DNA from 4 places in the Mesorhizobium sp. LjNodule214 genome. Region 3 is predicted to be linked to each of the others. Evidence: predicted binding sites of a transcription regulator. Region 3 holds the regulator's gene; each other region holds the start of a gene.
The links. The regulator LexA, encoded in region 3, represses DNA repair genes until DNA is damaged. The targets are predictions, from matches to a motif close to TGTTCNNNNTGTGTTCNG.

Region 1 (5,494 bases), on a different contig from region 3:
TCGTAGCCGGAGAGCCCGGTGACTTCGGCGACCGCTTCCTGCAGCGCCACCTGGATCTCGGCCAGCGGCGGGATCGGCACCCAGACCGGCAGGTCGTCGTCCAGTACATGGTCTTCCCGGACATAGGCATGCGCCAGCACGTAGTCGCCCAGCGCCTGCGTGTTGCGCAGGCCAGCGCAGTGGCCGAGCATCACCCAGGCATGCGGCCTCAGCACCGCGATATGGTCGGTGATCGTCTTGGCGTTGGACGGGCCGACGCCGATATTGACCATTGTGATGCCGCCATGGTTTGGCTTCTTCAAATGATAGGCCGGCATCTGCGGCAGGCGCTGCGGCGGCGTGCCTTCACCGGGCATCGTCGCTCCGGACTTGGTGACGACATTGCCGGGTTCGACGAATTCGGCGTATCCGCTGTCGCCATTGGCCATCAGTTCGCGCGCGCGGGCGACGAACTCGTCGATGTAGAACTGGTAGTTGGTGAACAGCACGAAGTTCTGGAAATGCTGCGGCGTGGTCGCCGTATAGTGCGACAGCCGGTGCAGCGAATAGTCGATGCGCTGCGCCGTGAACGGCGCCAGCGGCCTCGGCTCGCCGAACGCCACTTCGAAGGTGCCGTTGGCGATCTGGTCGTCGGTGCCGTCGAGATCCGGCACGTCGAACAGGTCGCGGATCGGCCGCTTGATGCGCTCGGCGGCAGCGCCGTCGACATGAGTGCCCTCGAGGAAGGCGAAATGCAGTGGGATCGGCGTGGTCGATTCCGAAACCGTGACCTGAACGCCGTGATTGCGCATGATCAGGCGAAGCTGTTCGATGAGATAGCTCTCGAACAGCATCGGCTGGGTGATGGTGGTCGAGAAATGCCCCGGCGTCGGCATATGGCCATAGGCCTGCCGCGAGTCGATCTGCGTGAAGGAACTCGTGGTGACGCCGATCTCCGGGTAGAAGGCCCGATAGCGCTTGTTGTTGTCGCCGCCCGCGGCCAGCGCCGTGAAGGAATCGCGCAGGAACTTGGTGTTGCGGTCGTAGAGCGCCTGCAAGGCCGCGACCGCCTTCTTGGCGTCGTCGAAGCTCTGCTTGCCGAAAGGCTCCGGCATGACGACCGATTCGATGGCTTGGGGGTAGATTCGCTTTTCCATGGCTCAATATAGAGACTTGGAGGGGCGCTTGGGAGGGGGAGGCGAGCCGAACGTGACCGGGCGGCAAGTTTTTTCTTCAGCCGCGCCGCAGGCTGACCAGGAGCACAAAGCCGACGCCGTTCTTCTTCAACGCCGGCGCCTCGATCGTCGAGCCCGCATCGGCGCGCATCATCGGCACGGCCAGCACCGGGGCGGCGAGAAGCGTCAGGATGAGCGCTGTCCGCGGCAGGAGCCGAAGGATCGTCAGGGCGCTGGTGGCGATGCGGTTCATGGTCGTTTGCTTTTCTCTGGGTTTCTGGTGCTTTGTCGTTTCAGTGGCGAAGATGGTTCGAACAGCCGAAGCTGCAGGAATTGGCAGCGTCCCAGGAGCGGGCCGGACGGCCCTCTTCGGCGACGAGGATGGCGAACAACATGCCGAACAGGCTCATCAGCAGGCAGACGATGGTGAAGCGGCGAGCGAGCATTGGCGTGGTGTCCTCCTTCAATGCCGAGAGAATGCCCGAATGCCTCTGAACCGGCTCTGATGCCGGCGTTCATCTGCGGTTCAAATTGATTGACGGTGTTTTGGACGTCGCGCAGGGGCGTGAGGTCGAGGCTGTGCGCCTGCCCCTTGGCAACAACAAGTCGGCGGCGCCACTGCGCCGCGCAAAAAGAAACGGGGCCGCGAAGGCCCCGTTCTCTCATTCTTTGGCGGTGAAGACGATCAGAGCTTGTGCCAGGTCTGGCTCTTGCAGATCAGGCCGCCGAGCACGCAGCCGCTCATCTTGAGCGAGGTGCCCGAAAGCGTTGCCTTGCCGGAATAGGTCTTGTCGTTTGCCGGATCGGTGATGTTGCCGGCATATTTGTTGTCGCCGGCGGGCTTGAGCGAGCCGATGGTCTTGCCGGCATATTTGCCGGTCTTCAGCGTGATGGAAAACGAACCGCCGCCAACGATGGCTGCGGTATCGCCGGCCTGTGTCTTCCAGTTGCCTTCGATCGGGTCGGCCCATGCCGCACCGGTCACGATCAAGGTGGCCGCCAGGGCCAGGCTCACTTTTCGAAACATGTCTGTCCTCCCTATGGGTTTCGATGGGGCTCCGTTCCGCCTTCCCGCCCCTTACGCAAACGTAAGCTAATCCAGCTTCCAGCAAAACAAAAGCGGTGCCGCCACGGAAGGTTTCGGGATTTATTCGCTACCGTCGGCGAACAAATGAAGCGATCTCGACCTACAGCGCCGCGCGTCCTCTTGGACGCGCAAAGGACGCTGTAGCACTTTAATTTGGCGCATGATCCTTTCCGAAAATCGATTTCGATTTTCGAGGTCATGCGCTGGTGATTGGTTCCCGTGGTTAGCGGAGTCTTGACCCGGCTGCTCGGAATTTTCGTCAAATTTTTCGCAAGCAGGCTGAATTGCTGGCTTTGTATCCTTAACGAATTTCCGCGTTTACCTCTTGTTTTAGCTTTGTTTTCCTCAAATTAAGCACGCCATTTAACGACGGATTCAAGGCTCGGCTGCATTCTCGAAAGCATCGAAAGAGCGGCCCCCCAAAGGGATACCAAGGGACAGAGGGAGGCAGCTCTCGGGAGCCAGACAGGGGATTTGAAATGGCACGTTTTGAAATGCTTGAAGCCGGCTTCGGCGCCATGGGGGCAACTGCCCAGGCCGACATTCTTTTCGAACTGGGCATGATGTATGCGACCGGCCGCGATTGCGAGACCGACGTCATCGCCGCCCACAAATGGTTCAACATCGCCGCCATCAAGGGTTCGGTCCGCGCCGCGGAGCTGCGCTCGGAACTGTCGGCCGCGATGTCCAAGGCCGAGATCGCCAAGGCGCTGCGCGAAGCGCGCGAATGGATGACGATGCACTGAGCACCGGGCTCCCGGTGCCCTGAGATCACGGGGCAGGAACGCTTTTGGGTCAAGGCCGCGAAAGACGGCCGGCCCACCAGGGACAAGGCCGCGAGAAGACGGCCATATTAACAAGACCAAGAACACGGCAGGCCGACTCCGGCCAAGCGGTGCGGCAGACAGGGAAGTGAGCGGGGTTTCGGGGCGCGGGGGCGTTCGGGGAAACTCCATTGGCAAAAGCCGCGACCGGCCGGGACAAGGCCGGCGCGGCTTTTGGCTTTCTTGGCCCGGGCAAGATCAGGCCGCGTCTATGACTGAAGTATGTTCGGCGGTGATACTGCGCAGGCCCAATCGAGTGCCGGCGATGCGCCAAGACATGCCGGGCGAAGGGTGAAATTGTCCCGCCTTCTGGAAGAAGCGTGGCCGGAAGGGTCGCGCGTGAGTGGAGGAGCACTATCATCATGAAAAAATTGGGTATTTTGAGCGCGGCCGTATTGGGCCTGATGATGAGCGCACCGGTTGCGTTTGCCGACGACATCACCGTCTCGGTGGTCGGCCCGATGACCGGCCAACTCGCCAACATCGGCGACCAGTTCAAGCAGGGCGCACAGGCAGCCGCCGACGCCATCAATGCCGCCGGCGGTGTCAACGGCAACAAGATCAAGCTCGACATCCAGGACGACCAGTGCGATCCGAAGCAGGCTGTCTCGGTCGCCAACCGCATCGTTGCCGACGGCACCAAGTTCGTCGACGGCCATGCCTGCTCGGGCTCGAGCATTCCGGCCTCGGCCGTCTATGCCGAAGCCGGCACGCTGATGATGAGCCCGGCGTCGTCAAATCCGGAGCTGACCGATGCCGCGGCAAAGGCCGGCTGGCCGACGATCATGCGCCTCTATACGCGCGACGATGCGCAGGGCGCCTTCATCGGCCCGTGGATCGCCAAGAAATATGCCGGCAAGAACGTCGTCATCCTGCATGACAAGAGCGCCTACGGCCAGGGCGTTGCCGACGCCGTCAAGGCGACGATGAACGCCGGCGGCCTCAACGAGGTGAATTACGAAGGCATCAATGCCGGCGAGAAGGACTATTCGGCTCTCGTCACCAAGTTGAAGGAGCTGAAAGCCGACGTCGTCTATTTCGGCGGCTACCACCCCGAGGCCGGCCTCATCCTGCGCCAGGCTGCCGAGCAGAACGTCAAGTTCCAGCTGATCATGCCGGACTCGATCGCCTCGCCGGAATTCTGGCAGATCGCCGGTCCGGCCGGCGAAGGCACCATGTTCGTCTTCCCGTCCGATCCGCAGGCCAAGCCCGAAGCCAAGGATGCCATCGCCAAGATCAAGGCCGGCGGCTTCGTGCCGGAAGGCTTTACGCTGTTCTCCTATGCCGTGGTCCAGGCTTTCGCCGAAGGCATCAAGCGCGCCGGCAGCGACGATCCGGCCAAGGTCGCCGAGGCGTTGAAGAACGGCCAGCCGATCAGCACCGTGGTCGGCCAGGTCACCTTCGACGAGAAGGGCGACCTGAAGAACGCCAGCTACGACATCAACCAATGGCACGACGGCAAATACGCGCCGATCCAGCCGTAAGCGCTGCCGCCTGTCGGCATCTTGGAATGGCCGGCTTGCCCGGCCATTTTAATTTTCGGGCAGCCGATGTTTGACTGTGACTCAGCCCTGGGCTTGCTCGGCAAAGCGTACCAGCACGGTGCCGTCGCTGACCTGCGCGCCCTCGACCGCGATCTCGGCGATCACTCCGTCATGCGGAGCGGCAATCGTGTGTTCCATCTTCATCGCTTCCAGGATCAGCAGCGGCTGGCCCTTGGTGACGGCGTCGCCTTTGCCGACGCGCACCAGCTTGACCAGGCCCGGCATCGGCGCGCGCAGGCTGTCTGAAGCGGCGGCGGCTTCGTCCGCCTTGGCCAGCGGGTCCGGCACCGCGAAATTATAGCTGGTTGCGCCTTCGAACACGGTGACGTGGCCGGGCCAGCGGGCGAGACGAGGGGTGGCGCGAAGATCGTGCGAATTGACATCCTCATAGGGGGCACTCAGCGCCACCTCGAAGCGTCCGTCCGGCCGCACCGAAACCCGCGCGAGGATATCCTCCTCGCCATGGCGCAGCCGCGTGCGCCGCGCCACGGTGTGAAAATGCGCATAGCCGGCAAGCGACGACCAGGGATCGTCGGACAGCGTTTGAACCCCGGCGCCAGACGCTGCAAGCGCTGCCGCGGCAACGGTCTCGCCGCTCGGCGGCGGAACGACGGTCAGCGCCTCCTGATGCCGGCCGATCAGACCGGTGTCGACATCGCCGGCTGAGAACTCCGCATCGGCGGCAAGCGCCGCCAGAAACGCGGTGTTGACGGTCGAGCCGGCAATCTCTGTCTGCGACAGCGCTGAGCCGAGCGCGTCGAGTGCTGATTGCCTGTCCCTGCCGTGGACGATCAGCTTGGCGATCATCGGGTCGTAGAAGGGCGAGATCGCATCGCCCGCCCGTACGCCGGTCTCGATGCGCATGGTGGCGCCTTCCGGTGCTGC
Region 2 (5,494 bases), on a different contig from region 3:
CCGGTCTCAGTCCCAGCCTCTGTGCAAGCCACAACTCCAGACCCTCTTGATGACCAGGCGGTCGTGATGCCAGCGCTTGTGCACTCTCACGCCGCAGTCGCGGTGATGGCGCCAGTAACGCCGGTCGTCAAAGGGCATTGATCGAGGAGCTGTTTGTCGCGACGGCGGCGGTCGGATCAGTCAGTCTCGTCGGGGGCGTGGAGGACCAGATAGTCGGTGGAAACGGCATTGGGCCCGGTCCCTCGGGTGACGCGAACCGTGGCAACCCTCTGCCCCGGCGTCGCCGAGTCGACCGGCCGGCACTGGCCGATCATGTCGGTGCCTTGCAGCCTGCCGGGCAGGGCTTCGATGCATTCGGCGATGTCCGGATAGACGACGGGCTGTGTTTGTGCCGGACGGCAGAAAACCATGTCCGGGCTGCATGAAAGCAGGATCATTGCCGCCGCCACAGGATCCATCGTCGTGCTCCGCCTGAACGCGGATCAACGCAAGGCGCGGTCTTTGGTTGCCGGCACGGGGACAGACGGCGGCTGGCGGCGGCCTATTTCCACATGCCGCGCATGCGCGCGCCGAGGTCGACGCGCACCTGCGGCTGGCGGCGCGGATCGTCCTTGGCCTGGACGCTCGCCCACGCCGTCTGTTCGAAGGCAGAAAGGATCGAGGCCGGGATGAAGCGCGTGCGCGAGGCATAGACGTGGCGGTCGCCGCGCGCCGCCTGGCCGTGGACGAAGAAGCGCTGCGGCATGACCAGGTGCAGGCTGTCTCTGGCCCGCGTCATCGCCACATAGAGCAGCCGGCGCTCCTCCTCGATATCCTCCTTGGTACCGACGCCGAGATCGGCCGGAATGCAGCCGTCGACGGAATTGAGCACGAAGACGTTCTTCCACTCCTGGCCCTTGGCCGAATGGATGGTCGACAGGATCAGGTAATCCTCGTCGCGATGCGGTGGCCCGGCCTGGTCGCTGGTCGCGTCCGGCGGATCGAGCGTCAGCTCGGTGAGGAAGCGCTCGCGCGATGCGTATCCGGATGCGATCTGCTCGAGCTGCAGAAGGTCGGCCCGCCGCGTCGTCGCGTCCTCGTGGATGCGCTCCAGATGCGGCTCGTACCAGAGCCGGACCTGCTCGAGCTCGGCCGGCCATTTCGCGCCGGCCCGCAAGCCGGAATAGAGCGCGATGAAGGCCGGCCAGTCTTCCGCCGCGCGCTGCGGCGGCCGGTAGCGGGCAAGCCCCATCGCCTCGTCGAGCGACGTCGCCATGGTCTCGACGATCTGCGAGGCGGCCGAGGGGCCGATGCCGGGTAGAAGCTGCAGCACGCGAAACCCGGCGACGCGGTCGCGCGGGTTCTCGGCAAAGCGCAGCATCGCCAGCATGTCCTTGACATGGGCGGCGTCGAGGAATTTCAGCCCGCCGAACTTGACGAAGGGGATGTTGCGGCGCGTCAGCTCGATCTCCAGCGGCCCGCTGTGATGCGAGGCGCGAAACAGCACCGCTTGCGATTTCAGCACCGTGCCGGCCTCGCGTTCGGCCAGGATCGCCTGGCAGACATAATTGGCCTGCTCGGCCTCGTCGCGCACGCTGACCAGTTTCGGTTTCTGCGAGGATTTGCGCTCGGTCCACAGGTTCTTGGTGAAGCGCTCCGATGCTTGAGAGATCACCGCATTGGCGGCGGCGAGGATGGTCTCGGTCGAGCGGTAGTTGCGCTCCAGCGTGACGATCGCGGCTGCTTGAGCGAACTGTCTTGGGAAATCGAGGATGTTGCGCACTTCGGCGGCACGGAAGGAATAGATCGACTGCGCGTCGTCGCCGACCACCGTCAGCCCCGATCCGTCCGGCTTCAGCGCCGTCAGGATCGAGGCCTGCAGGCGGTTGGTGTCCTGGTATTCGTCGACCAGCACATGGTCGAAGCGCGCACTGAGATGCGCCGCGATCTCCGGCTCGGCCGCCATCTGCGCCCAGTAGAGCAGCAGGTCGTCGTAATCGAGAACGTTCTGCGCCTGCTTGGCCTCGACATAGGCGGAAAACAGCGCCTTCAGCTGCTCTGCCCACCCCGCGCACCACGGAAACGCCGAACCCAGCACCTCGCCGAGCGGTGCCTGCGCATTGACGGCGCGCGAATAGATGGCGAGGCAGGTGCCTTTGGTCGGAAAACGGCTTTCCGTCTTGGAGAACCCGAGCTCGTGGCGGGCGAGGTTCATCAGGTCGGCGGCATCCTCGCGGTCGTGGATGGTGAAGGCCGGGTCGAGGCCGATCTCCAGCGCATAGTCGCGCAAGAGCCGCGCACCGATGCCGTGGAAAGTGCCTGCCCAGGTCAGCGCGTCGGTGATGACCGAGGCATCGCGGCCCAGCACCTCGCCGGCGATGCGCTCGACCCGCTTGGCCATCTCGGCGGCGGCGCGGCGTGAAAACGTCATCAGCAGGATGCGGCGCGGGTCGGCGCCTTTGACGATCAGATGCGCGACGCGATGCGCCAGCGTGTTGGTCTTGCCGGATCCGGCCCCCGCGATCACCAGCAGCGGCGCGGCAACCATGCCGTCGCCATGCTCGACCGCCAGCCGCTGCTGGTCGTTCAGCTTCGCGAGATAGGCAGGCTGGAAGGTCGAATCACGGGCAGCGAGGTTCATTGCCCATCAAGCATCGTTTCCGCTTTGTTCGCAACGGGTCGGCCGAGGTCGGTCGCCATAATCAAATGAGCTAGTGCCAGCTTCTCTCCTGCTATGTTATTCTCTAGTTTAAAGGCGAGAAATTCTTGTTATGAGTTGAAAGTTATCGACCTATTTTTGGTTGGCAAAAAGATAATAAGTATATTTCTCGTTATGTGAAAATCATGGGCAATCAAAATGCACGCCAAGTCATGGCGGTGGTGTCGTTAGTTTTGACCTCGGACCCAGGTCTGTCCCAAGACCTGCTGCATGACAGGCAGGTTTCAGAAGAAGCGGTGAGAATGGTCAGCGCCCAGTCGTATTCCGACATCCTGAGTCGAGCTTGCCTCAATGGGTGGCGGTACTCTCGAAGTGCAATCGAAAGTGGCTTTGAACGGCACTTTCAGGAAATGAAACTGGTGATGGTCGGTGAGGGTCACGTGATCAAGATTGACGTGACAGCGGACAAATCTCCGATGGTCCAGCTAGAATTCGATGCCAAACGGCGACTCAGTCTGCCGCGCCAATTTGGCTGTTTTCGACCCTATTGGCTCGACGACTGAAGTTTGAGGTACCGGCCCGCGACTGGTGCTCTACCGCCTCGGCTCCACGCCCATCGCTGCCGACTGGCGCCGCAGCGCACGGCGCTCGTCGCCAGGCATCGGCAACGGATCGAAATCATCCGGCACGTCGGCGATGATCTTTTTGGTGAAGCGATAGGTCGCATAGGCGAACAGGCCAACAATCAGCAGACGGATCATGATCAAATCCTCCTTCGGCGGACCAACCGGGGAGAGAGCATTTTGTTCCGCCCTCCCTGCGGCCCGGCTTGCCGTGCAACCAAACCGGCACCGCATCGTTTGCCCCTGATGAAAGGGGGCGAACGAGAGGAGGTTGTCATGAAGAAGCTTCCGATGCTGCTGGCCCTGGCGGCAGGGCTCGCGCTCGCTGCTTGCGACAACAACATCCCGCCGACCAAGGCGCCCGTGGACCAGAACCCGCAGGCCGACAAGAACCCGGTGCCGAAGTCGACGACGGGTGGCGATCAGCCCGGCACGCCGCCGGCGCAGTAACGATGATGCCTCTCAGGGCAAGGGCGTGTGGCCCGATCAGGACATCGGGCGGGAAATCACGCTGGCCACAGAAGAAGGCCGGCGCTGCTTGGGAGGAAGCTGAAAGCGCCGGCCAAGCGGGAAATCAGGCCCGCCGCACAAGGAAGATAGCTGAGTCTTGCCGTTGCGTCATTGTACGAATGCGTACGGCCGTCGGGCTGTTGCAAACGTGCATCGCGTAAATGGATTACTCGAGGAAACGTCTCGAAATTCAGTGGCTGGCTTGGACTATGCGAGTTGCAAACCTGAACATACGCCAGCAGGCAATCGAATTGATGTATTTGCTTTGATGTTCGTTCGGCGGTTCTGGTGAGCCGCCCTCACTGCTGGCGTTCGCCGCTCATCTCGATGTCGAGCTGGCGCTGCGTCAGCGCTGCCTCGGCCATCACCCATTGCTTGAACAGCACCACCTTGCGTGCCGCCAGCGCCGTGTCGGGGCTGACGAAATACCAGCCGGCGGTGTTGGGATGGTGAACCGCAAACGGCGCCACCAGCCGCTCGGCGCGGATGTCGCTCGCCATATAGGCGCGGTTAGCCACGGCAAAACCCATGCCGGCATTGGCCGCCTCGTAGGACATCATGCAGGAATCGAAATAGATGCTTTTCGTCTCGCCGAGCACGAAGCTGGCGCCGGCAAAGCCCAGCCACGACTGCCAGTTCTGGGTGCAGGTGTCGGAATGCAGCAGCGTGAAATGCTGCAGATCTTCCGGCGTCACCTTGGACAAGGGCTTGTCGCCGAGAATTTCGTGGAACAGCTTGCGGCTGCATACCGGCGTCAAATCTTCCTTGAACAGAAGATCTGCCTTCAGGTCCGGGAAGTGGCCGTCGCCATAGCGGATTTCGAGATCGAAATCGGACGCCGCCAACTCATGCGTGGCATAGGAGGTCGAGACCCGCATCTCGATATCGGGATATTGCTGCTGGAACGACGGCAGGCGCGGAAACAGCCAGCGTGCCGCGAAGGTCGGCAGCACCGAAATCTTCAGCACATGCGCCTGCGACTGCCCGGTCGCCTCCATGCTTGCCGCCACGATCCGCTCCAGCGCTTCGCGCACGCGCGACACATAGGTCTCGCCCTCAGGCGTCAGCGACACGGCATTGCCGCCGCGCTGGAAGATCTTGAAGCGCAGCTGGTCCTCGAGGCTCTTGACGCGCTGGCTGACCGCCGAGGCGGTGATGAACTGCTCTTCGCCGGCGCGCGTGAAATTCCGGTGCCTCGCGGCGCTTTCCACGATTTTCAGCGAATTGAGGTTGACCTGACTGAGCAGACGCACGGTTTCGACCTTAAGCTGGGCTTAGGGTAGCACCAGCATTCCTAATTTTACAGGGGGTGCTAATTTAATTGACTGTCGTTCAAGTGTTGTCCCCAATCCTGGAGAAGTACAATGAACGCACATACCATCCCGGAATTGCGCTATGCGATGAGCCGTGAAGCCATCATCGGCCACGAGACGGCCTGGAAAGTGTCTAGTTTCGGCGTCGCGCAGTATCGTCACGGCTATGACACGGCGCTGCTTGCCGCCATCGAGGTGGCCGCGCTGAAGCTCAAGGCCAGCCACGCCGTGCACAAGCACCTCGACCTCACCTTCATCACCGGCGCCGACCGCTTCATTCCCGAAATCAAGGAATTGCTGCACGACAAGCTGCGCCTGGAGCGGCTTTCCGATATGATGGGCACCAAGCTCGAACCCTATCCGCTGTCGATCGTCGGCTCGACCGTTACCTTCATGAATCCCAGGGATGG
Region 3 (5,494 bases):
CCGGGCTTCGAGCCTTTGCCGCCCGGCAATCGCGCGCCGGAGCTTGTCCCCGCGACTGTTTCGGTAAAGCGGGTCTCCGGAGCATTCCGCCGCCTTTCTGGTCCCGCAGTCCGGCGAAGCATCGCTGCGGCTGCCGGCACGGAGCTTGACCGCGGCATGGGCTTCCTGCTGGTGCCGGTGTTTCTGGCATGCGGGGTGATCTTCTATTTCTCGCTGGCGACGGAACCCGATTTCTACAGGCCCGTCGCCGTGGTCGCCTTGACGGCCGCCTGCGCGGTGGCTTCGCGGTCATGGCTAAGGACGCATTTGTGCTTCATGGCAGCGCTGCTCTGCGCGCTCGGCGTGCTCGCCGCAAAGGTCGAGACCTGGCGCGCCGGAACCCAGATGCTCGGCTCGGAGATCCAGACGCGGCTGACCGGGCGGCTCGCCAGCCTGGAAGAAATGGAAAACGGCCGCGTCAGGCTGACCATCGACGTCATCTCGACCGCCCATCCGAAGCTGCGCTATGCGCCGGAGCGGGTCAGGCTTTCGGCGCGGAAAGTTCCTCCTGATATGACCGCCGGTTCCCTGATCACCGGCTATGCCCGGCTACTGCCGCCGACCGGACCGGTGCGGCCGGATAGCTACGACTTCTCCTTCGACAGCTATTTTTCCGGCATCGGCGCCAGCGGCTTTTTCCTCGGCAATCCGAAGACTGTTGTCCCAAAGACTGGCGCCGGCGAAGACGCACCATCCAGGACGCGCTTGGCGTCCGCAATCGAGAATGCCCGGGAGAGCATCGCGGACCACATTCGCGGCCAGATTGGCGGCCCGGAGGGCGAGATTGCTGCGGCATTGATCGTCGGCGTGCGCGCCGGCATTCCCGATGAGATCAACGAGGCGATGCGGCGCACCGGCATCTACCACATCATCTCGATCTCCGGCCTGCACATGGCGCTGGTCGCCGGAACCATTATGGGGCTGCTGCGCGGCGCCTTCGCCCTGTTTCCCGATTTCGCATCGCGCCGGCCGGTGAAGAAATATGCGGCCGCCGCGGCGCTCTTTTCCATCGCCGCCTACCTCGTCTTTTCCGGCATCGTCGTCGCGGCCGAACGCAGCTTCATCATGCTGGCGGTGATGCTGGTCGCCGTGCTGTTCGACCGCGCGGCGCTCACCATGCGCAATCTGGCGATCTCGGCGATTGCCGTGATCCTGGTGTCGCCGCACGAAGTGGTCGGCCCGAGCTTCCAGATGTCGTTTGCGGCGACCGCGGCCCTTGTCGGTGCCTATGCCGGCTGGTCGGACTACCGTGCCGGCAGAGCGACGTCGCCGCCGCCACGGCGATCGCCGCTCGCCTTCGTCACGCGAAAATTCCTGCTCGGCATGGGCGGCCTCGCCATGACCTCCATCATCGCCGGCAGTGCGACGGCACTCTTCGCCATCTGGCATTTTCAACGCGTGTCGCCGCTCAGCCTGCTCGCCAACCTGGCCGTCATGCCGATCGTCTCGCTGATCGTCATGCCGTTCGCCGTGCTCAGCGCGCTGGTGATGCCGTTCGGCGCCGATGGACCATTCCTCTACGTGATGGGCAAGGGGCTGACGGCGATGATCGCAATATCCGGATGGATTTCCGAGCGCTCGCCGATCGATGCTGTCGGGCTGATCTCCATTCAGTCGGTACTGCTGGTGACGATCGCGCTGGTCATCGCCACCATGGCGACGACATGGCTCAGGCTGGCAGCCGTTCCGTTCGCATTCGCTGGCCTGCTGACTGTCTCCGACACCCGCATGCCGGATGTCCTCATCTCGGAGGATGGGCATCTTGTGGCAATGCCGATCGGGGGCGGCGAACTCGCCATCAACCGCGTGCGATCGAACGAGTTCACCACCGACAACTGGAAACGGGCTGTGAAGTCCGAAACCATTGTCGAACCCGAGACCTTCGAGAAGGGTGACGCGCGGTTCGACATGGATCCGGCCGACCTGCCGCCGGGCTCGCCCTTCTACTGCAGCACCGGTCTGTGCCTCGCACGGCATCCGTCTGGCGCGATCATCGCGTATGCAGAAGACCGCAAGGACGCGTGGCGAGCGTGTGCTTTCGCGACCCTGATCATCGTCAACGACGCCACCGCCTACGACCCTTGCCGCAATCCGCTTGTCCTTGTCGTCAAGAAACGGCAACTTGCCCGCTTGGGCAGCGCCGCTGTCTTCTTCAATCAGCAATCGGCAATCGCGCCGGCAGAGATAAACTTCGCGGTCGAGCAGCCGTACCGGGCCTGGCACGAGCAGCGAAGATTCTCACGCGAGGCGAGGGGCCTGCCGCCTTACAAGAGACCCGAAAGGCAGGCCAGCAAACCGCCGCCCAAACAACCGCCGCCGCCTCAGTAGCGGCGGATCAGACCGACCAGCTTGCCCTGCACCTTGACCCGGTCGGGCCCGAAGATGCGGGTTTCATAGGCCGGATTGGCGGCTTCCAGCGCGATCGAGGCGCCCTTGCGGCGGAAGCGCTTCAGCGTCGCTTCCTCCTCGTCGACCAGCGCCACTATGATCTCTCCCGGGCTCGCCGTGTCGGCGTTGCGGATGATGACCGTATCGCCGTCGAAGATCCCGGCCTCGATCATCGAATCGCCCTTGACCTCCAGCGCGTAATGCTCGCCGCCCATGATCATGTCCGGCGGCACCGAGATCGAATGCGTCTGATGCTGGATGGCGTCGATCGGCACACCGGCCGCGATCCGCCCCATCACCGGGATGGACACTGCCGCAACCGCATCGTCGTCATTGCCCGCCTGGGGCGTGCGCGACGATGCCATCGGCTTGATCTGCCGTCCGAGGCCGCCCTGCCCAAGACTGCCCTGAATGACGCTCGGCGAGAACTTCTTCGCCGCATTGAGGCCGGGAGCAATCGAGTCCGGCAGGCGCAGCACTTCGAGCGCGCGCGCCCGATTGGGCAGCCGGCGAATGAAACCGCGCTCCTCCAGCGCCGTGATCAGCCGGTGGATGCCCGACTTCGAGGCAAGATCGAGCGCCTCTTTCATCTCGTCGAAGGAGGGTGGAATGCCGCTTTCCTTCAGCCGCTCATGGATGAACATCAGCAGTTCATGTTGTTTGCGTGTCAGCATCGCGGCCCCCAACGGAATCAGAAAAACAAACCCAGAACAAACACTATCTGTTCCAGTTGTGTTCCGCAACTGTTTAAAGTTTAATGAATGGGTTAAGGCTCCCGAAACGATGTCGCGTGCGACAGCGAATATCCCAGCCCCTTAGATGCCGGCTTCATCGCATTGATTTTGTTATCGTTTACGGCCAACCACCGGCCTGGGAGCTGCTTGGAAGTCGGCAATCATTCGCCGCAAACAATGTAGGTAGGGCCGTGTTTGACGATCCAGCCCGCTCGATGCACCGTGAACGAAACGAACTCAAAATGCCAACTATGAGCAGGGGTCGAGGGTGTCGTTGGGCCGATAAGTCATCAATGCAGGTTCTTGCAGCGCGATGGCCTGTGATGAGAGAAAGTACCGATCGTCGGCTTGTCTCATCATTGCGTGCCGGTGTCGTGCGTATCTGGGGGGAGCAGACATATCATGACAGGAATTCCTGATCTTGCGGCCGTCGAAGCGATGGACGCCGCGGATCCACTGCGCCCCTTGCGCGACCGCTTCATCCTGCCCGAAGGGGTAATCTATCTCGACGGCAATTCGCTGGGTGCAGCCTCGCATGCCGCCTTCGACGAGCTACGCAAGGCGGCGACCGAAGAATGGGCGCACGACCTCATCCGCGCCTGGAACACTGCCGGCTGGTTCAACATGCCGGTCGAACTCGGCGATCAGCTCGGGCGCCTGATCGGCGCCGCTCCCGGCCAGACGGTGGTCTGCGACACAACATCGATCAACATCTACAAGCTGCTGCACGCGGCAATGGCCATGCGGCCGGATCGGCCCGTCATCGTCGCCGAGGGCGACAGCTTTCCGACCGACCTCTACATGGCTGAAGGTGTCGCCTCGACTCGAAAGAACACTGTGCTGCGCCTTGCAGGCGTCGACGCACCGACGATCGAAGAGCTGATCGACGACCGGGTCGCGGTGGTGCTGGTCAACCACGTCAACTACAAGTCAGGCGAACTGCGTGACATGACGGCGCTGACGCGCATCGCCCATGACGCCGGGGCGCTGATCGTCTGGGATCTCTGCCACACAGCAGGCGCCATGCCGGTCGAACTGGACACGGCGAATGCCGATTTCGCTGTCGGCTGCACCTACAAATATTTGAATGGCGGCCCGGGCTCTCCCGCCTTCATCTATGCCGCGGAGCGCCATCATGCCGATGTGCAGCAGCCGCTCAGCGGATGGTGGAGCCATGCGCGGCCCTTCGCCTTCGAGCAGGCCTACGCAGCCGGCACCGGCATCCGCCGGTTTCTGTGCGGCACGCAGCCGGTCCTGTCGATGCGCACGCTGAAGGGCGCGCTCGACATCTGGAACGATGTCGACATGGCGGCCGTGAGACAGAAAAGCATCGCCCTGGCCGACCTGTTCATCGAACTCGTCGAGGCAAAATGCGGCGCCTATGGTCTCACGCTCGAAAGCACCCGCGACAGCGCCAGGCGCGGCAGCCAGATTTCATTCATGCACGAGCACGGCTACCAGATCATGCGGGCGCTGATCGAACGCGGCGTGATCGGCGATTTCCGGGCGCCGTCGACCATACGCTTTGGCTTCACCCCGCTCTATGTCGGCTACGCCGATGTGTGGCACGCTGTCGAGGTGCTGGAAGACATCCTGCGCAGTGGGGCCTGGAAAGACGCACGTTTTGCCGTCAAGTCAGCCGTCACCTGAGCGGCAGGAAAAGGAGGGGGAGGGCACAGGTGCTGGAACATCGTATTTCCGACTGGGACAACGCCTATACAAACGGCGCCAACATAGCTGGCGGCGATCGCTGGCCGGCCGCCTGGGTCGAGCCCGCGCGGGCCTTTCGTGACGCTCTTTCGGCCGAGGGCAGGGCGCGGCTCGACATCGTCTACGGCGACAGACCGCGCAACCGGCTCGATCTTTTCCTGCCGAGCACCCCGCCCAAGGGGCTCGTGGTGTTCGTGCATGGCGGTTACTGGAAGGCGTTCGACAAGAGTTTCTGGTCGCATCTTGCCGCAGGTCCGATCGGGCATGGCTATGCGGTGGCGATGCCCTCCTACACGCTTAGTCCCGAGATACGCATCGGCGGCATCGTTCGCGAGGTCGGCGCGGCGATCGGCAAGGCGGCGGCACTGGTCGATGGGCCATTGATGCTGACCGGGCATTCGGCCGGCGGCCATCTCGCCAGCCGGATGGCGAGTGCAACCACGCCTCTGTCGCCCGAAGTGACTGGTCGCATACGTCATGTCGTGTCGATCTCGGGTGTGCACGACCTGCGCCCGCTCATGCGCACAGCCATGAACGAGACGCTGGCGATCGACGAGGCCGAAGCGCTGACCGAAAGCCCGGCCCTTCTGCGCCCGATGGACAATGCACGCCTGACCTGCTGG
Region 4 (5,494 bases), on a different contig from region 3:
AGGCGCAGGAAGCCACGTCTGGTGATCATCAATGAGCCCCGGCCTCTTGAGCAAGACTTGCCATGAAGCGGGCAATTGCGCCTTCACGCTGGCGGAGGCGAGGAGATTTTGCGCAGAAGAGCCGTTCCTCGGGCAACCGAAGAACAAATCTCCGTTACTCTTCCTGGAACAGGCTGATCTGCTGCTGCGCCAAATCCTTCGGCGCATCGAGGCCGAGGTGCCGCCAGGCGTTGGCGGTCAGCACACGCCCGCGCGGCGTGCGCTGGATGAAACCCTGCTGGATCAGGTAGGGCTCGATGATGTCCTCGATGGCGTCGCGCGGCTCGGAGAGCCCCGCGGCGATGGTCTCGATGCCGACCGGCCCGCCGCCGAAATTGCGGGCGATCATCGACAGATAGCGACGGTCGAGCGCATCGAGGCCGAGCGCATCGACCTCCAGCCTGGTCAGCGCCTCGTCGGCGATCCGGCGGTCGACATGACCGTCACCGGCGACCGATGCAAAATCGCGCACGCGGCGCAGCAGCCGGCCGGCGATACGCGGCGTGCCGCGCGCGCGCCGCGCTATCTCCAGCGCGCCGTCGTCGCCCAATGGCATCGACAGAATCCGGGCGCCGCGGCGCACGATCTGCTCCAGTTCCTCGACCGTGTAGAAATTGAGCCGGACCGGAATGCCGAAACGGTCGCGCAGCGGATTGGTCAACAGGCCGAGGCGAGTGGTGGCGGCAACGAGCGTGAAGCGGGCAAGGTCGATCTTGACGGAACGCGCCGCCGGCCCTTCGCCGATGATCAGGTCGAGCTGGAAATCCTCCATCGCCGGATAGAGGATTTCCTCAACCGCCGGATTGAGCCGGTGAATCTCGTCGATGAACAGCACGTCACGGTCTTCGAGATTGGTCAGCAGCGCCGCCAGATCGCCGGCCTTGGCGATGACCGGACCGGAGGTCGAGCGGAAATTGACGCCGAGCTCGCGCGCCATGATCTGCGCCAGCGTCGTCTTGCCGAGACCGGGCGGGCCGACGAACAGCACATGGTCGAGCGCCTCGCCGCGCCCCTTGGCGGCGTCGACGAAGACCTTGAGGTTGGCCCGCACCGCCGCCTGGCCAACGAAGTCGTCAAGCGTCTGCGGCCGCAAGGTCTGCTCGGCATCCTCGCCGCGTTTGTCGGGGGCGATCAGGCGGGGCGAAAGGCTCATGCTGCCTTCCTTGCACAGGGCAGGGAACGGAACAAGCAACGCCTCACCGCGCCAGTTCCTTCAGCCCAAATCGAATGAGCTTCGAGGCATCGGCGCCCTCGCCGGCCGTCTTAAGCGCCGCCGAGACTGCATTGGCGGCGATGTCGCGCGAATAGCCGAGATTGACCAGCGCCGAGACGGCATCGGTGATCGGCGCAGGTGCGACGCCCTCGCCGAGCTCCTGCTTCAGACCGATCGTGCCGGAGGCAGCACCGGCATAGGCCGGCGCCTTGTTCTTCAGTTCGGTGACGATGCGCTCGGCCACCTTCTTGCCGACGCCCGGCGCGCGAGAGACCATGGCGATGTCGCGCAACGCGATCGCATTGGCGAGATCGGCCGGCGCCAGCGTCGACAGGATCGCCAGCGCCACCTTGGCGCCGACACCCTGCACATTGTTCATCAGCAACCGGAACCATTCACGCTCCAGCACCGACTGGAAGCCGTAAAGCCGGATCATGTCCTCGCGCACATAGGTCTCGATGAACAGCACCACCGCCTCGCCGGGCGCCGGCAACGCGGCAAGTGTGCGCGCCGAGCAATAGGCGACATAGCCGACGCCATGCACATCGACGAGGCAGAAATCCTCCTCGATCTCGTCCAGCGTACCCTTCAGCTTGCCGATCATACGTGATCCCTCATGCCAGAGCCGCCATCCGGTAGGCGACGCTTTGCCGGTGATGTGCGTGGCAGATGGCGATGGCCAGCGCATCGGCGGCATCGTCGCTGTCGAAGGTCGCCTTCGGCATCAGCACCTTGACCATCATGTGGATCTGCTTCTTGTCGCCATGGCCGACGCCGATCACCGCCTTCTTGACGGCGTTGGGCGCATATTCGGCCACGACCAGCCCGGCGCGCGCCGGCACCAGCATGGCAATGCCGCGCGCCTGGCCGAGTTTCAACGTCGCCGTCGCATCCTTGTTGACGAAGGTCTGCTCGACCGCGGCCTCGTGCGGCATGGCGGCGTGCAGCACCTCGGCCAGCCCGTCATGCAGCTGGCAGAGCCGAACCGCCAGCGCCGCCTTGTCGTCGGAACGCACGGTTCCGGAGCCGACGAAGCGCAGCGAATTGCCGAGGCTCTCGACGATGCCCCAGCCGGTGCGCCTAAGCCCCGGATCGATACCGATGATGCGAATCGCTTCCCCCATCCGCCAACTTTACCCTTGGCGGCAAGCGATGCCAGTGAAATGTGAACAAACCAGAAACGATGCCTCACAGCAGCTCACTGGCTGATTGAGAGTTCGCTCTGTTGGGAGAAATGCCGCGGCTTTTCAGCCGCGGGCAAAGGCCGTGTTCAGCAAGCTGATCTGGTCGGAAACCGGATTGGCGCGACGGACCGCCGGAGGCGCGTCGGCGAAGGTGTTGCCGTAGATCTCCTCGTCCATGCGGCGCACCAGCGCCTGCAGGCGCAGCGAGCGGGTGACGAGGTCGAGAAAATCCGCCGGCAGTTCGGCCCAGCCGAGCGCTTCGTCATGCGCCGAAGCGGTGTCGAGACGCACCTTGGACTTTTCGGACGCGACCTGGTCGCGGGTCATCTCGCCGGAATTGGCTGCCCGCTGCAAAAGCAGCCAGGAAGCGACCTGCATCAACCTGGTGGTCAGCCGCATCGACTCGGCCGCATAGAGGGTTGCCGCCGTCCGCGACAGCTTCTTTGCCTCGGCGCGCCCCTTGCCGTCGAGATACTCGGCCGCCTGCTCGACCAGGCCCATACCCTCCTGGTAGAGTGGCTTGAAGGACTGGGAGAAAACCCGGCGCTCCGCCAATTTAATGGTTTTCGCGCTCCCCTTGGAAGGCTCGTTCATCGATACGCCCCTGCACTGCCGCAAGCCGATTCGGCATCGTATGCCGTCACGCCCTGAACCCTAAATGACTGAAGCTTGAAAATGCGCTTCGCCGCCGGTGAAGGCAAGCACATGTTTAACGAAGGGTTAACGGCGGAGGCGGCGTGGATGTCGTGCCGGCCGCGGACAAAAAAAGAGCCGCGGATAAGGCGGCTCTCAGGAGTTTAACAGGGAGGCGTCAAACAAAGTGGCTCCAACCACTCGGTAAGAATCCAGATCACTGGATGCGCATAGTAAACGCCCGTAAAGCTTAATGAACCCTTAACGGGGCCGGAAAAACTCTCATCGTGCCGCAAATCTGTACCGCTTCGGGACAGGGCAGGCATCGCCGCACCCGTGGACAAACGGGCTCGATCGAGCGGCGTGCGCATCGTCGATACAAGCCGGTCTCCCTCCCGACATCGTTCCGAAACAGCCGCCACGCTAAACGCCCGCTCCTCTGAACCGGGCGGCCGCGTCGCCTGCAATCATTTGGGATATCCAGGGAGAGACCCATGGACTGGTACTCGATCGTCAAATTCCTCCACATCGTCTCGGCCACCCTGTGGGTCGGCGGCGGTTTCGTGCTGTTCCTGCTTGGCGTGCTTGCCGAGCGCGCCGGCAACATCGAGGACAAGCTGCTGGCGATGCGCGCCAGCGGGCAGCTGGGCGGCCGTTTCTTCGCGCCGATGTCGATGCTGACGCTTATCTTCGGGCTCATCATGTGCGGCTTCTGGACCGGCTTCTCCGTCCTCTGGATCCTGATCGGCCTTGCCGGCTACGCCACCACCTTCTCGATCGGAATGTTCATCTTCAAGCCGACCGCCGAGCGTATTGCCGGCATGATCGCCAAGGACGGCGTGACGCCGGCCGCCCTTGCCGTGGGCCAGCGCATGATGAGCGTGGCGCGCTTCGACTATGCGGTGATGCTGGTGATCGTCGCCGACATGGTTCTCAAGCCGACCGCGCACGACCTCGCCGTCCTTGCCGGCATGGCGCTGGTCGTGGCGGCAGGCGCAACGCTCGCCTTTGGCGGCAGCCGCCGGCTGATGCCGAGCGCTGCCTGAAGCCGATGATGGTTGGGGGCTTCCGGATGGCCGCCCTCGTCGTCTCCCGATCTCATCGGAATGGAACAGGCTCTAGAAGAGGCCGGCAATCCCGTCCCACAGAAGCTTGACCGCGACGACCGCCACGGTCGCGTAGGTGAACGGATAAAAAACCTCCGGCCGCATGCGTCGCACCAGCCAGGCGCCGGCGATGGTCGAGAGCGGCGCCAATGGCATCAGCACCGCCGATGCGGTCAAATTGGTGGTGTCGAACTGGCCGAGCGCGAAGTAGGGGATGAGCTTCAGCGCATTGGTGGCGGCGAAGAAGATCGCCGATGTCCCCGACAGCACCTTCGGATCGAGCCGGATCGGCAGCGCATAGACCTGGAAGGGCGGGCCGCCGACATGGGCAACGAAGCTGGTGAAGCCGGCGACGGTGCCCCAGAAGGCTGCCGCCACGCGGTTGGGCGCCGCGGCATGGTCGGATCCGTGGCGGAACTGCAGATAGAGCCAGCGCAGCACGAAGATCAGCGCGACCGCGCCGACGATCAGCCGCACCATCTCTTCAGTGACCAAAGCTGCCGTCAGCCAGCCGAGGCCAATGCCAATCACCGCGCCTGGCATCATGTCGACCAGCATCTTGCGGTCGTAGACGCCCCACCATGTCCAGACCGAAACGATATCCATCAGGCACAGGATCGGCAGCAGGATGGCGGCGGCCTGGACCGGCGGCATCGTCAGCGCCATCAAGGGCACGCCGACAAAGCCGACCGCCCCGCCAAAGCCGCCTTTCGATAGGCCGACGAGAATAACCGCCGGAAGGGCGGCGGCATAGAACCACGGATCGGCGAGCAGACCTGACATGAGAGGAGAGAGGTGGCTGGAGGAACGGCGGGAGCCCTGCAATAACCCAGAAACCTTCGCGCCGCGACAGCCAATATTGGAGGCAGCGGCTGCTGGCGATCAACTGTCCGTAACTCGCCGCTCCAGATTTGCGGCGAGGCTGCTGCCGATGCATAAGGTCGCCGGCCTGTGCACGAGGTTTTGAGAATGAGCGAAATCATTATCCGCCGCGCGGAAGAAGCCGACCTCCCGGCCATCGTCGCCATGCTTGCGGACGATCCGCTTGGACGTGGCCGCGAAGATACCAGCCTACCGCTTGCCAAACCCTATCACGATGCCTTTGCGGCCGTAGACGCGGATCCCAACCAGTTTCTCGCCGTCATGACCGAAGGCAGCCGCATCATCGGCACGCTGCAGATCGCCTACCTTGCCGGGCTGTCGCTCCAGGGAGCCTTGCGCGGCCAGATCGAAGCCGTCCGCATCGCCGACGACCGGCGCGGAACAGGACTGGGGCAACGGCTGCTCGAGTGGGCGGTCGAAGAATGCCGCCGACGCGG

Region 1: a site for LexA is predicted at 2,568-2,585, ahead of ACSQ3Z_RS13335 (sel1 repeat family protein). Genes of this name have one in related genera too.
Region 2: a site for LexA is predicted at 2,635-2,652, ahead of ACSQ3Z_RS36400 (ATP-dependent helicase). Genes of this name have one in related genera too.
Region 4: a site for LexA is predicted at 2,418-2,435, ahead of ruvC (crossover junction endodeoxyribonuclease RuvC). Genes of this name have one in related genera too.

The regions. Positions count from the first base shown of each region.
Region 1 is NZ_CAXUPE020000001.1:2,856,368-2,861,861, forward strand. It holds gene ACSQ3Z_RS13315 (AMP nucleosidase) at 1-1,094, opposite strand, end outside; gene ACSQ3Z_RS13320 (hypothetical protein) at 1,213-1,407, opposite strand; gene ACSQ3Z_RS13325 (hypothetical protein) at 1,448-1,600, opposite strand; gene ACSQ3Z_RS13330 (DUF2147 domain-containing protein) at 1,840-2,181, opposite strand; gene ACSQ3Z_RS13335 (sel1 repeat family protein) at 2,721-2,987, shown strand; gene ACSQ3Z_RS13340 (ABC transporter substrate-binding protein) at 3,428-4,549, shown strand; gene ACSQ3Z_RS13345 (acetyl/propionyl/methylcrotonyl-CoA carboxylase subunit alpha) at 4,631-5,494, opposite strand, start outside.
Region 2 is NZ_CAXUPE020000007.1:90,575-96,068, forward strand. It holds gene ACSQ3Z_RS36395 (hypothetical protein) at 177-458, opposite strand; gene ACSQ3Z_RS36400 (ATP-dependent helicase) at 542-2,620, opposite strand; gene ACSQ3Z_RS36405 (hypothetical protein) at 2,824-3,201, shown strand; gene ACSQ3Z_RS36410 (hypothetical protein) at 3,232-3,399, opposite strand; gene ACSQ3Z_RS36415 (hypothetical protein) at 3,538-3,711, shown strand; gene ACSQ3Z_RS36420 (LysR substrate-binding domain-containing protein) at 4,071-5,024, opposite strand; gene ACSQ3Z_RS36425 (hypothetical protein) at 5,136-5,494, shown strand, end outside.
Region 3 is NZ_CAXUPE020000003.1:1,030,838-1,036,331, forward strand. It holds gene ACSQ3Z_RS30405 (ComEC/Rec2 family competence protein) at 1-2,367, shown strand, start outside; gene lexA (transcriptional repressor LexA) at 2,361-3,101, opposite strand; gene kynU (kynureninase) at 3,564-4,811, shown strand; gene ACSQ3Z_RS30420 (alpha/beta hydrolase) at 4,841-5,494, shown strand, end outside.
Region 4 is NZ_CAXUPE020000001.1:281,582-287,075, forward strand. It holds gene ACSQ3Z_RS01295 (metallophosphoesterase) at 1-29, opposite strand, end outside; gene ruvB (Holliday junction branch migration DNA helicase RuvB) at 155-1,192, opposite strand; gene ruvA (Holliday junction branch migration protein RuvA) at 1,236-1,856, opposite strand; gene ruvC (crossover junction endodeoxyribonuclease RuvC) at 1,867-2,376, opposite strand; gene rcdA (protease adaptor protein RcdA) at 2,500-3,030, opposite strand; gene ACSQ3Z_RS01320 (DUF2269 family protein) at 3,564-4,115, shown strand; gene ACSQ3Z_RS01325 (sulfite exporter TauE/SafE family protein) at 4,188-4,958, opposite strand; gene ACSQ3Z_RS01330 (N-acetyltransferase family protein) at 5,145-5,494, shown strand, end outside.